One region of the Shewanella sp. MF05956 genome, then DNA from elsewhere that is predicted to be linked to it. Evidence: predicted binding sites of a transcription regulator. Region 1 holds the regulator's gene; the other holds the start of a gene.
The links. Region 1 encodes FliA, which starts transcription of late flagellar genes. Its sites were predicted from a motif close to CTAAAGNTNNNNNNNNNNNNGCCGATA; they were not measured.

Region 1 (5,825 bases):
CATTATCGAATTGGAGCATATGAGCAATTAGCGACATATGGTAAAATTATGGGCTGCCCTGTTAAGCAAGCACATGATTTAAGCGAATTAGAGCAGATTTTATATCAATTTAGAAATCGTAAGCTAGTGTTAATTGATACTGCGGGAATGGGACAACGAGACATGCGTCTTTATCAACAACTTGATAATTTGACTGCAAATAGTAGGATCCCAATTCGCAGTTATTTAGTGATGTCTGCCACTGGCCAGCGTCGTGTATTGCAAGATGCAGTTGAACACTTTAAACGCATTCCGTTATCGGGTGCTATTTTGACTAAATTAGATGAATCAGTATCAATTGCAGGTGCATTGAGCGTATTGATTCAAAATGAGTTACCATTGAGTTATGTTACTGACGGTCAACGTGTTCCAGAAGACATGAAAGTGGCTGATACACTAGAATTAGCCAAACAAGCACTAGCCGCATTAAACGAAACAGAACAACCAACGTCACAAGACACGGCATGGTCAAATGACACTGCCTATGCATTTGAGTAAAGATATGACTCGGGATCAAGCAAGTGGTTTACGTATGATGAATCAACCAAATAACGATAAAGTTAAAGTAATTGCCGTATCCGGTGGTAAAGGCGGAGTCGGTAAAACAAGCGTATCAATTAATACCGCAGTCGCATTAGCCGAAAAGGGCAAGCGTGTACTGGTGCTTGATGCTGACTTAGGTTTAGCCAACGTTGATGTGATGCTAGGGATCCGTGCAGAGAAAAATTTATCTCATGTTTTGTCTGGCGATGCCGAATTAGATGACATCATTGTCCGTGGGCCAAAAGGGATCGGTATTGTGCCGGCCACGTCTGGTTCACAAGCGATGGTTGAATTGACCCCAGCGCAGCATGCCGGTTTAATTCGTGCCTTTAGTGAAATGCGCACCCAGTTCGACATTTTAATTGTTGATACGGCTGCGGGTATTTCAGATATGGTGCTGAGTTTTTCGCGGGCGTCACAAGATGTATTAATCGTTGTATGTGATGAACCTACATCGATTACTGATGCTTACGCCCTGATTAAAATTTTAAGTCGTGAACACGGTGTGTTCCACTTCAAAATTGTGGCAAATATGGTGCGTAGTTTACGCGAAGGCATGGAATTATTTGCTAAACTCAGTAAAGTAACAGATAGATTTTTAGATGTGGCCTTAGAGCTTGTCGCTAGTGTTCCTTTCGATGAAAATTTGCGCAAAGCAGTTCGTAAACAAAAACTGGTCGTAGAAGCCTTTCCAAAATCACCTTCTGCGATTGCATACCAAGGGTTGGCCAATAAAATTATGACCTGGCCTGTACCGCAACAACCTGGTGGTCACTTAGAGTTTTTTGTTGAACGCTTAGTACAACGTAAACCAGTAGAAGAGGGGAGAGCGAGTGAATAAAGCCGCAGCGTATACTCAGTTCGATAACAAAACATCGATTGTTGAACAGTATGCACCGTTGGTGAAACGCATTGCTCATCATATGTTGGCAAGGCTGCCAGCATCAGTGCAACTGGATGATTTATTACAAGCAGGTATGATGGGGCTTCTAGAAGCATCATCAAAATTTGATGGCACCAAAGGGGCTAAATTTGAAACCTTTGCTGGCATTCGTATTCGTGGCGCAATGATTGACGAAATTCGCCGCGGTGACTGGGTTCCACGCTCAGTTCATCGTAATAATCGCCGTGTAGCCCATGTCATTGACGAACTTGAACAAGTGTTAGGGCGCGATGCACGAGACACAGAAATTGCTGAAAAACTTGATATGTCTCTCGATGAGTACCATCATATCTTAAATGATGTTTCTGTCGGTAAAATCATAGGCATAGAAGACCTTGGTGTTTCCCAGGATGTGTTAACCACAGACGACGAATCCCCAAATGAAGCTTTTGATTCTCTCGCCGAGACTCAGTTCCAATCTGCACTGGTTGAAGCAATTAAAACCTTGCCAGAAAGAGATGCTTTAGTGCTGTCGTTATATTATGACGAAGCATTAAACTTAAAAGAAATCGGTGCCATCCTTGAGGTAAGTGAGTCGCGAGTTAGCCAGATATTAAGTCAGGCCATGCTCAGACTAAAAGCCAAACTCAAGCATTGGACACAAGAATAATAACTAATTATAGAGCAAACGAGTGTCAGCTCACCGGAGGAAACCTTGGACAAGAATATGAAGATTCTTATTGTTGACGATTTTTCAACAATGAGACGTATCATTAAGAACTTGTTGCGAGACTTGGGATTTAATAATACCCAAGAAGCAGATGATGGCTCAACAGCCCTACCTATGTTACAAAAAGGTCATTTTGACTTTGTTGTAACCGACTGGAATATGCCGGGAATGCAGGGTATTGATTTACTTAGAGCAATCCGTGCAGACGATTCACTAAAACATTTACCTGTATTAATGGTTACGGCTGAAGCTAAGCGTGAGCAAATCATTGCTGCGGCTCAAGCTGGTGTTAATGGTTATGTTGTTAAACCGTTCACAGCCGCTACGTTAAAAGAAAAGTTAGACAAAATCTTTGAACGACTCGCTTAAGCAAGGATAAGTCATGCAGGCATCAATATCGGGGTTAATTACTCTCGAACAGGCCCAGCAACTTGTTGAACTGCTATCGGCGGGAGAGCAAGGTAAAGCTGACGAATTAATTAGAGATTTAGCGACTCCTCTGCAGCGTGAGCTGTTTGAAGAGGTCGGTAAACTCACTCGCCAATTGCACAGCGCACTAAAAGATTTCCAAGTTGATAACCGTTTATCTGAATTAGCGAACACTGAAATTCCGGATGCTAAAGAAAGATTAAACTATGTTATTGAGATGACAGAACAAGCTGCTAATAAAACCATGGATGCGGTTGAAGAATGTTTGCCTTTGGCCGATACCATTATAAGCAACATTCAATCTGTAACGCCTATGTGGGATAAACTGATGCGTCGCGACATCGAACTGGGTGAATTTAAATCACTTTGTCATGATGTTCAGCAGTTTATGTCTAATAGCGAGCATGATTCTAACCGTCTTCGTGAATTGCTCACTCAGATATTGATGGCGCAAGACTTCCAAGATTTAACCGGTCAGATGATCCGCCGAGTGATTGAACTAGTGCGCGAAGTAGAGAGTAATTTAGTATCCATGTTGACCGTTTTTGGTGACCATACTACTGAGTCATTACCTACAATTAAAGATAATAAGATAGAGGCAGAAGGCCCAATCATGAACGCTGAGTTACGTGAAGACGTGGTCACGGGTCAGGATGAAGTTGATGATCTGCTATCAAGTCTGGGTTTCTAATTAGGAGTCAATTTAATGTCATTTGATGTTGATGAAGAGATACTCCAGGACTTTTTAATTGAAGCTGGTGAGATTTTAGAGCTTCTACAAGAGCAGCTGGTCGCTCTTGAAAATAATCCTGATGACAGTGATTTACTTAATGCTATTTTCCGTGGATTTCACACCGTCAAAGGTGGGGCAGGTTTTCTAAGCCTTAAACCCATGGTTGATGTGTGTCACGAAGCAGAAAACACGTTTGATCTTTTACGTACTGGTAAACGTGTAGTCAATGCAGAGCTAATGGACATAATTTTGCAAGCGGTTGATGCAATTAATACCATGTTTGCTCAAACTCAACAGGGACAACAACAAGACCCTGCCGATTCAGACTTGTTAGCAAAACTAAAATTATTAAGCTCTGGCGCTCCACTGCCGTCTGAAATGGGTCAATCAACTGCTGAACCTGAAATCATAGAAGAAGCCGCTGAAGTCTCTGAACCTGAATATGTCGAAGACATTAGTGTGCAATCTACTTCTGCACCTAGCTCAACTGGTATTGATGAAATTGACGAATCTGAATTTGAAGCATTACTCGATGCCTTGCATGGCTCAGGTAAAAGCCCAACCTCAACAGCTACATCCGCTGTAAATCAAGACACCATAGCACCTAAATCGGCCAGTGCATCATCAAGCAATAGTGATGAAATTACCGATGATGAGTTTGAAGCATTACTTGATGAGCTTCATGGTTCTGGATCGTTTAAAGCCAAAGCTGAAACCACTAGCGAACCCATTAAGCCAGCAGAACCGGTTGTTGAACCATTAGTCGACTCTGATGAAATTACCGATGATGAATTTGAACGCTTATTAGATGAATTACATGGTAAAGGCAGTGCTCCAGTCGTTGCTAAACCAGCAGCCCCTGTCGTAGCGGCTACGCCTACACCTCCTAAAGTTCCTGACGCACCGAAAGCTGTTACACCAGCCCCCGTTGCCAAAGCCGCGCCGGCAGCAGTGCCCGTACCTAAAGCTGAAGTCGCCAAAGATAAAGCGCCTGTACCTGTCGCGGCTAAAGCCAATGCAGTCCCACAAGGCGAAACGACGGTTCGTGTAGATACTGCTCGTTTAGACCAGATTATGAATATGGTTGGCGAATTAGTGTTAGTGCGTAATCGCCTGGTGAGTTTAGGCATTACCCGCGAAGACGAAGAAATGTCTAAAGCGTTGGCCAACCTTGATCTCGTTACCGCTGACTTGCAGGGTGCGGTAATGAAAACCCGCATGCAGCCAATTAAGAAAGTGTTTGGCCGTTTCCCAAGGGTTGTCCGCGATTTAGCTCGAACATTAAATAAAGAAATTGATTTGATCATGATTGGTGAAGAAACCGATCTTGATAAAAATTTAGTTGAGGCACTAGCCGATCCATTAGTCCACTTAGTGCGAAACTCGGTAGACCATGGTATTGAAATGCCGATTACGCGTGAAGCCAATGGCAAGCCTCGAACAGGCACCATTACGCTTTCTGCGAGTCAAGAAGGTGACCATATCCTGCTTAAAATTGAGGATGATGGCGCAGGGATGGATCCTGAAAAGCTAAAACAAATTGCTATCACTCGCGGCGTGTTAGACGAAGATGCCGCATCAAGAATGACTGATAACGAAGCGTATAATCTGATTTTTGCACCAGGCTTCTCAACTAAAGTTGAGATATCTGATATTTCAGGCCGTGGTGTGGGCATGGATGTGGTTAAAACTCGCATTAATCAGTTAAACGGTACTGTTCACATTGATTCAATGAAAGGCAAAGGCACGGTTCTTGAAATTAAAGTGCCGTTGACCTTGGCGATTATGCCAACCTTAATGGTCGATGTGTCTAAGCAAGTATTCGCATTGCCGCTGTCGAGTGTGAATGAAATATTCAATTTAGATTTAACTAAAACTAATATTGTCGATGGCCAATTAACGGTGATTTTCCGTAATAAAGCTGTGCCATTGTTTTATCTTGAGCATTGGCTTCATAGCAAGAAAACGACGTTTAAGCATGGTGATAAAAAGCATGGCCATGTTGTTATTGTGCAGCTTGGCACTTTGCAGATTGGTTTTGTTGTCGACGCACTTATTGGTCAAGAAGAAGTGGTGATTAAGCCCTTAGGCAGTATGTTGCAAGGCACGCCTGGTATGGCTGGAGCAACAATTACTTCAGACGGCGGCATTGCGCTTATTTTAGATATTCCCGGTTTACTTAAACATTACGCCAAAAATAAAAACAAAAAATAAAAAAGTTCCATAAATTAAGGAATTAAATGGCCATAAAAGTATTAGTTGTAGATGATTCTAGCTTTTTTCGACGTCGAGTCAGTGAAATTGTTAATCAAGATCCTGATCTCGAAGTCGTTGCTGTTGCTGTTAATGGCAAAGAAGCGGTTGAGATGGCTGCAAAGTTAAACCCTCAAGTGATCACGATGGATATCGAGATGCCGGTTATGGACGGTATTAGTGCTGTCCGTGAGATCATGGCTAACAATCCTACA
Region 2 (5,825 bases), on a different contig from region 1:
TTTTTTTATGGTTGCCATTTAATCTAGCGAACTAAAATTCACGTTAGCTATGCAATAAACGCCTGGATTTGCGCTAAAATCCCAGCTGCATCAAGTTGTAATTCTGCTGTAATTTCGTCTGGTGCACCGTGTTTAATAAATTCATCAGGCAAACCTATTAATAACACCGGTTTTACAATGCGCATTTTTTGTAGCGCTTCGAGTACGCCAGAACCTGCACCACCCATGACCGCATTTTCTTCAACGGTAATAATCACATCATGGCTGTTTGCCAGTTCAGCTAGCAAATCAACATCAAGTGGCTTCACAAAACGCATATCAGCGACACTGGCATCAAGTTGATCTGCTGCCTCTAGTGCGGCGGCTAACGTGGTACCAAAGTTAATAATGGCAATTTTTTTACCTTGACGCTTTAACAGCCCTTTACCAATAGGTAAGGTGGTCATTTTTTCGACCTGCTCAGCACCAGTCGCACTACCTCGAGGATAACGCACAGCGGTAGGGCCGTCTTGGTAACAATAGCCGGTGTACAGCATTTGGCGACATTCGTTTTCATCTGACGGCGCCATAATGATCATATTCGGAATACAGCGCATAAAGCTTAAGTCAAATGCACCCTGGTGAGTCGGGCCATCTGCACCCACTATGCCACCACGGTCTATTGCAAATAGCACAGGTAAACGTTGTAAGGCCACATCGTGGATTAATTGGTCATAGCCACGCTGCAAAAAGGTGGAGTAAATTGCGACAACAGGCTTAAGGCCTTCACAGGCAAATCCAGCACCGAGTGTCACCGCATGTTGCTCTGCGATAGCCGCATCAAAATACTGCGTAGGGAAACGCTGTGAAAACTCAACCATACCAGAGCCTTCACGCATTGCAGGCGTTATCGCCATCAACTTATCATCTTGTTCGGCAACATCGCACAACCATTTACCAAACACTTGCGAGAAAGTCGGTAATCCGGGTTTTGTCGCTGGTTTTTTAAATAGGCTAGGGTCAAATTTCGGCACTGCATGCCAACCGATAGGATCCTTCTCTGCAGGTTCATAACCACGACCTTTTTTGGTCATGATATGCAGCATTTGAGGGCCTTTCAGGTTGCGCATATTACGCAAGGTTTCTACCAGCGAGTCCACATCATGGCCATCAATTGGGCCAATGTAATTAAAACCTAGCTCTTCAAATAACGTAGCCGGGACGACCATGCCTTTAAGGTGCTCTTCGGTGCGCTTAGCCATTTCTTTAATGACAGGCATGCCTTTAAGCACTTTTTTACTGCTTTCGCGGATGGTGGTATAAAAACGTCCAGACATCAATTGGGCTAAATGATTGTTTAATGCGCCAACATTTTCTGAAATCGACATTTCATTGTCGTTCAATACAACCAGCATGTCTTTATGCAAGTCTCCTGCGTGGTTCATGGCTTCAAATACCATACCACCGGTCATCGCACCGTCACCAATAACGGCCACGACTTTACGCCCAACCGCTTCTTTGTCTGCGGCGACTGCCATGGCTAATGCGGCACTAACAGATGTGCCAGAGTGGCCAACGCTAAAGGTATCGTATTGACTTTCTTCACGCCACGGAAAAGGATGCAGACCATTTTTTTGCCTAATGGTGTGCATGCGCTCACGGCGATCCGTTAAAATTTTATGTGGGTAGGCTTGATGGCCGACATCCCAAATCAAACGGTCAAATGGGGTGTTATAGACATAATGAAGTGCCACAGTTAATTCAACTGTGCCTAAGCCAGACGCAAAATGTCCGCTGGAAATACCAACAGACTGAAGTAAGAATTGTCTAAGTTCATCAGACACTTGTGGAAGTAAACCTTGCGGTAACTTCCTTAATTCTTCTGGTGTATTAGCCTGAGCTAGTACTGGGAATTTAGAAATATCGAAACTCATAGCGAGATTTTCTGACTCTTATTATAATCTTCGCTCAATAATATAACGGGCGAAGTCTGCAATTAACTGGCTATTGTATGGCAATTTAGTCAGCGCTGATAGTGCATCTTGTATTAGTTGTTCCGCACAGGCCTTTGCACCATCAAGACCCAGTAGTTTAGGGAAGGTACTTTTATTGGATTGCTCATCACTGCCTTGAGGTTTTCCAAGCTCTTCCGTGCTTGCGGTAATATCTAAAATATCGTCCTGAACTTGAAACGCTAATCCTAATGATTGGGCGTATTGCATCATTAGTTGGTACTGCACTTTTGGCAAATTGGCAGTAATTAATGCAAGTTCAACGGCGCAACTAATTAACGCACCGGTTTTTTTATTATGTAATTCAGTTAAGCGTTGTAAATTTATACTGTGATTTGTGGCGCTAAGATCAATCGCCTGACCACCACACATGCCTTGGTAACCCGAGGCTTTGGCTAATGCGCTCACCATCGCTAATTGTTGGCTTGGGGTGAGCGTTTCACATGGCGCGGTAATGATCTCAAACGCCAGCGTTTGCAAGGCATCACCGGCTAAAATGGCGGTAGCTTCATCAAAAGCAATATGAACGGTCGGCTGGCCACGACGGAGCGCGTCATTGTCCATTGCGGGTAAATCATCGTGTATTAATGAGTAAGCATGAATACATTCAATGGCTGCAGCCGCTTTATCAAGGGCGTCAATATTGACCCCGAGCATGTCGCCAACACTGTAAACCAAAAACGGTCGAATTCGCTTACCGCCTAATAACGCACCATGCAACATGGCCGCCTTAAGGTGAGGCGCGGCATCATCAAGTTGATTTAAATGTTCACTCAGAACAGCATCAACTCGTTTTTGGTAAGTTTTTATCGCTTCAGCTAACACGTATTAAGACCTATATTTCAACCTAAATGATTGACGATTATTCACTTTCGACTGAAAATGGTGCTAATTCAACATCATTTTCATTTAATAAAATAGACACTTTTTGTTGAGCTTGTTCAAGCTTAGTTTGGCTTTGACGCACTAAGGTAATACCACGTTCAAATTGTTTGAGCGCGTCATCTAGTGAGACTTCACCTTGTTCTAAGTGAGCTACAATGGTTTCGAGTTCTGTTAAAGATTGCTCGAAACTGAGATTTTCTGGTTTTTTAGCCACAGTTAATATTCCTCTCTTGGCGCGAGTGACAAGGTATATCAGCCCAGCGTATCGGTCAAATACAGTCGCTGGTTATTTGCTCAACAGCACGCTTTGTTATTGAATTTTTTTTAGAAACCTTAAAAACGGGCTAAACTTGAGCCAACTTTGTCCGATAAAGAGTTAAGATTTTAAATCGATAGCGTAAACTGCTGTTAGATTGATACCATTATGTAATATAAAACGGGCATGTTATCTAAAGAGAGTATTGCAACTTTTACAGTAATGCATAACGATTGAGATTAAGATTGCTTGTTATCAATATTAGCTGTGCTAAAACGTCATTATAAATTGCACTTAATAAAGCGCACAATAAAGCAGAGTCATCACTGCGATTGAGGAGAGGTTGTGGATTTAGCTACCCTAATAGGTATTATCGGCGCGTTTGGGTTTATTATCGGTGCCATGGTTACCAGTGGCGGTATCGGCCTATTTATTGACGTTGCTTCAATATTAATTGTTATAGCCGGCTCTATTTTTGTGGTGATGATGAAATTTAACTTAGGTCAATTCCTAGGTGCTGTAAAAATTGGACTAAAAACGTTTATTTTCAAAATTGATAAACCAGAAGATTTGATTGAACAATCAGTTACTATGGCTGATGCCGCGCGTAAAGGCGGATTTTTAGCGTTAGAAGAAGCGGTCATTACCAATACTTTTATGCAAAGAGCTGTTGATATGCTTGTCGACGGTCATGACGGTGATGTTGTCCGTAATGCCCTTGAAAAAGACATCGCCTTGACTGAGGAACGCCATAAAACAGGGATAAGTATTTTTAGGGCATTTGGTGATGTAGCCCCTGCGATGGGTATGATTGGTACACTCGTAGGGTTAGTTGCGATGTTATCTAACATGGAAGACCCTAAATCTATTGGTCCTTCGATGGCCGTTGCCTTATTGACCACACTTTATGGGGCAATGATTGCTAACATGGTGGCAATACCTATGGCGGATAAACTTGCTCTGCGCATGGGCGAAGAAATGCTTAATCGTAATCTCATTATGGATGCTGTATTAGCTATTCAAGATGGTCAAAATCCACGTGTGATAGAAGGGTTCCTCAAAAACTACCTCGCGGAGAAACAACGCAAAGTTAACACGACAGACGGAGAATAGTCATGGCTAAGGCCAAGTGTCAATGTCCACCTCCTGGCGCCCCGATGTGGTTAGCAACCTTTGCTGACTTAATGTCGTTGTTGATGTGCTTTTTCGTGTTGTTATTGTCATTTGCAGAAATGGATGTTTTAAAATTTAAGCAAATAGCAGGCTCCATGAAGTATGCATTTGGGGTGCAAAACAAGGTTGAAGTAAAAGATATTCCCAAAGGAACATCTGTCATTGCCCTTGAGTTTCGCCCTGGTAGACCCGATCCCACGCCGATTGAAATTATTAATCAGCAGACTAACGAAATGACTCAGCCGACAATTGAATATCAAGCCGGCGAAGAAGACAGTGCGGGCGGCACACAAAAACAAAGTGGTGATCAGCGTGGTGGTAATGCTGCTGCAACGGCTCAGGAAGTCGCCGAGGCGGTCAAAAAAGATGCCGCTTCTGCACAAGAAAACATTAATGAACAAGTGAAAAAAATGGCAGAAAAACTCAACGAAGAGATCGTTGACGGTGCCATTGAAATTGAATCGCTAGGTCAACAAATCATTATTCGAATTCGTGAAAAAGGCTCTTTTGCTTCAGGTTCTGGTTTTTTACAGCCTAAATTTAAACCGATTGTTCGCTCCATTGGTGCGCTGCTTAAAGATGTACCTGGTATTGTGACGGTATCTGGCCATACAGATGGTGCTCATATTAGTAACGAGCTTTATAGTTCTAACTGGGAGTTATCGAGCCAACGTGCTGTTGCCGTAGCGGATGAGTTGAGACGCGTATCAGGATTTGATGAAACGCGGATGAAGGTTGTGGGTGAAGCGTCAAATAGACCGCTTGTGCCTAATGATACCAATGAAAATCGCACTCGTAATCGTCGAGTGGAGATTTCCATTGAACAAGGCAAAGCAAAAGAATCAGATGAGATAACCGTAGAGTAATAAGATGGTTTTCTGACAAAAAAAGCGCAGCCTAAACAGGTTGCGCTTTTTTGTTATATGAATGTGTATTAACTGTGTTGTCTGCACAAAATACATGATTAACCGGTGAATATGTTTGGTTAATAGTCAGCTTTTGGTATAATCCGCGAATTATTGCTTACGTTTTGGCTTTGGTTTATTCATAAACCGTGATGCATCAAATCTGTAAGCTGCTTTTTTAATTTATAATCAACGTATTACAACTCCTTTTAGCGAGCCACACTTTGTCTGTGCTAAGGGATAAGTTATGCCTGCGGACACCCCATGAAGTTTATTGTAAAGCTGTATCCTGAAATAATGATGAAGAGCAAGTCGGTAAGAATGCGTTTTACCAAAATGCTCGAAACTAATATTCGTAACGTGCTGAAAAAGGTTGATGAAGAAGCCAAAGTACAACGTTTATATGATCGTATTTTAGTGAGAGTACCAGTCAATAAGCCTGAATTAGTCGATGCGTTCGCCGAGCGTTTAGGCTGTATTCCAGGTATTGCTCATGTTGTGCAGGTGAGTGAATATGCTTTTGATTCAATCGATCATATTTATCAGCAAGTGTTGCCTAAATACCGTGATGAAATCGCGGGTAAAACCTTTTGTGTGCGAGTGAAGCGTTCTGGT

Region 2: a site for FliA is predicted at 3,221-3,247, ahead of pomA (flagellar motor protein PomA). Genes of this name have one in related genera too.

Annotation. Positions count from the first base shown of each region.
Region 1 is NZ_JCAYNV010000016.1:57,945-63,769, reverse strand. Features, by position in the region: gene flhF (flagellar biosynthesis GTPase FlhF) at 1-537, shown strand, start outside; gene AC19MX_RS16850 (MinD/ParA family protein) at 542-1,423, shown strand; gene AC19MX_RS16845 (RNA polymerase sigma factor FliA) at 1,416-2,135, shown strand; gene cheY (chemotaxis response regulator CheY) at 2,181-2,564, shown strand; gene AC19MX_RS16835 (protein phosphatase CheZ) at 2,578-3,315, shown strand; gene AC19MX_RS16830 (chemotaxis protein CheA) at 3,331-5,571, shown strand; gene AC19MX_RS16825 (protein-glutamate methylesterase/protein-glutamine glutaminase) at 5,598-5,825, shown strand, end outside.
Region 2 is NZ_JCAYNV010000012.1:109,805-115,629, forward strand. Features, by position in the region: gene dxs (1-deoxy-D-xylulose-5-phosphate synthase) at 48-1,913, opposite strand; gene ispA ((2E,6E)-farnesyl diphosphate synthase) at 1,935-2,816, opposite strand; gene xseB (exodeoxyribonuclease VII small subunit) at 2,854-3,090, opposite strand; gene pomA (flagellar motor protein PomA) at 3,478-4,245, shown strand; gene AC19MX_RS14380 (flagellar motor protein MotB) at 4,248-5,171, shown strand; gene thiI (tRNA uracil 4-sulfurtransferase ThiI) at 5,475-5,825, shown strand, end outside.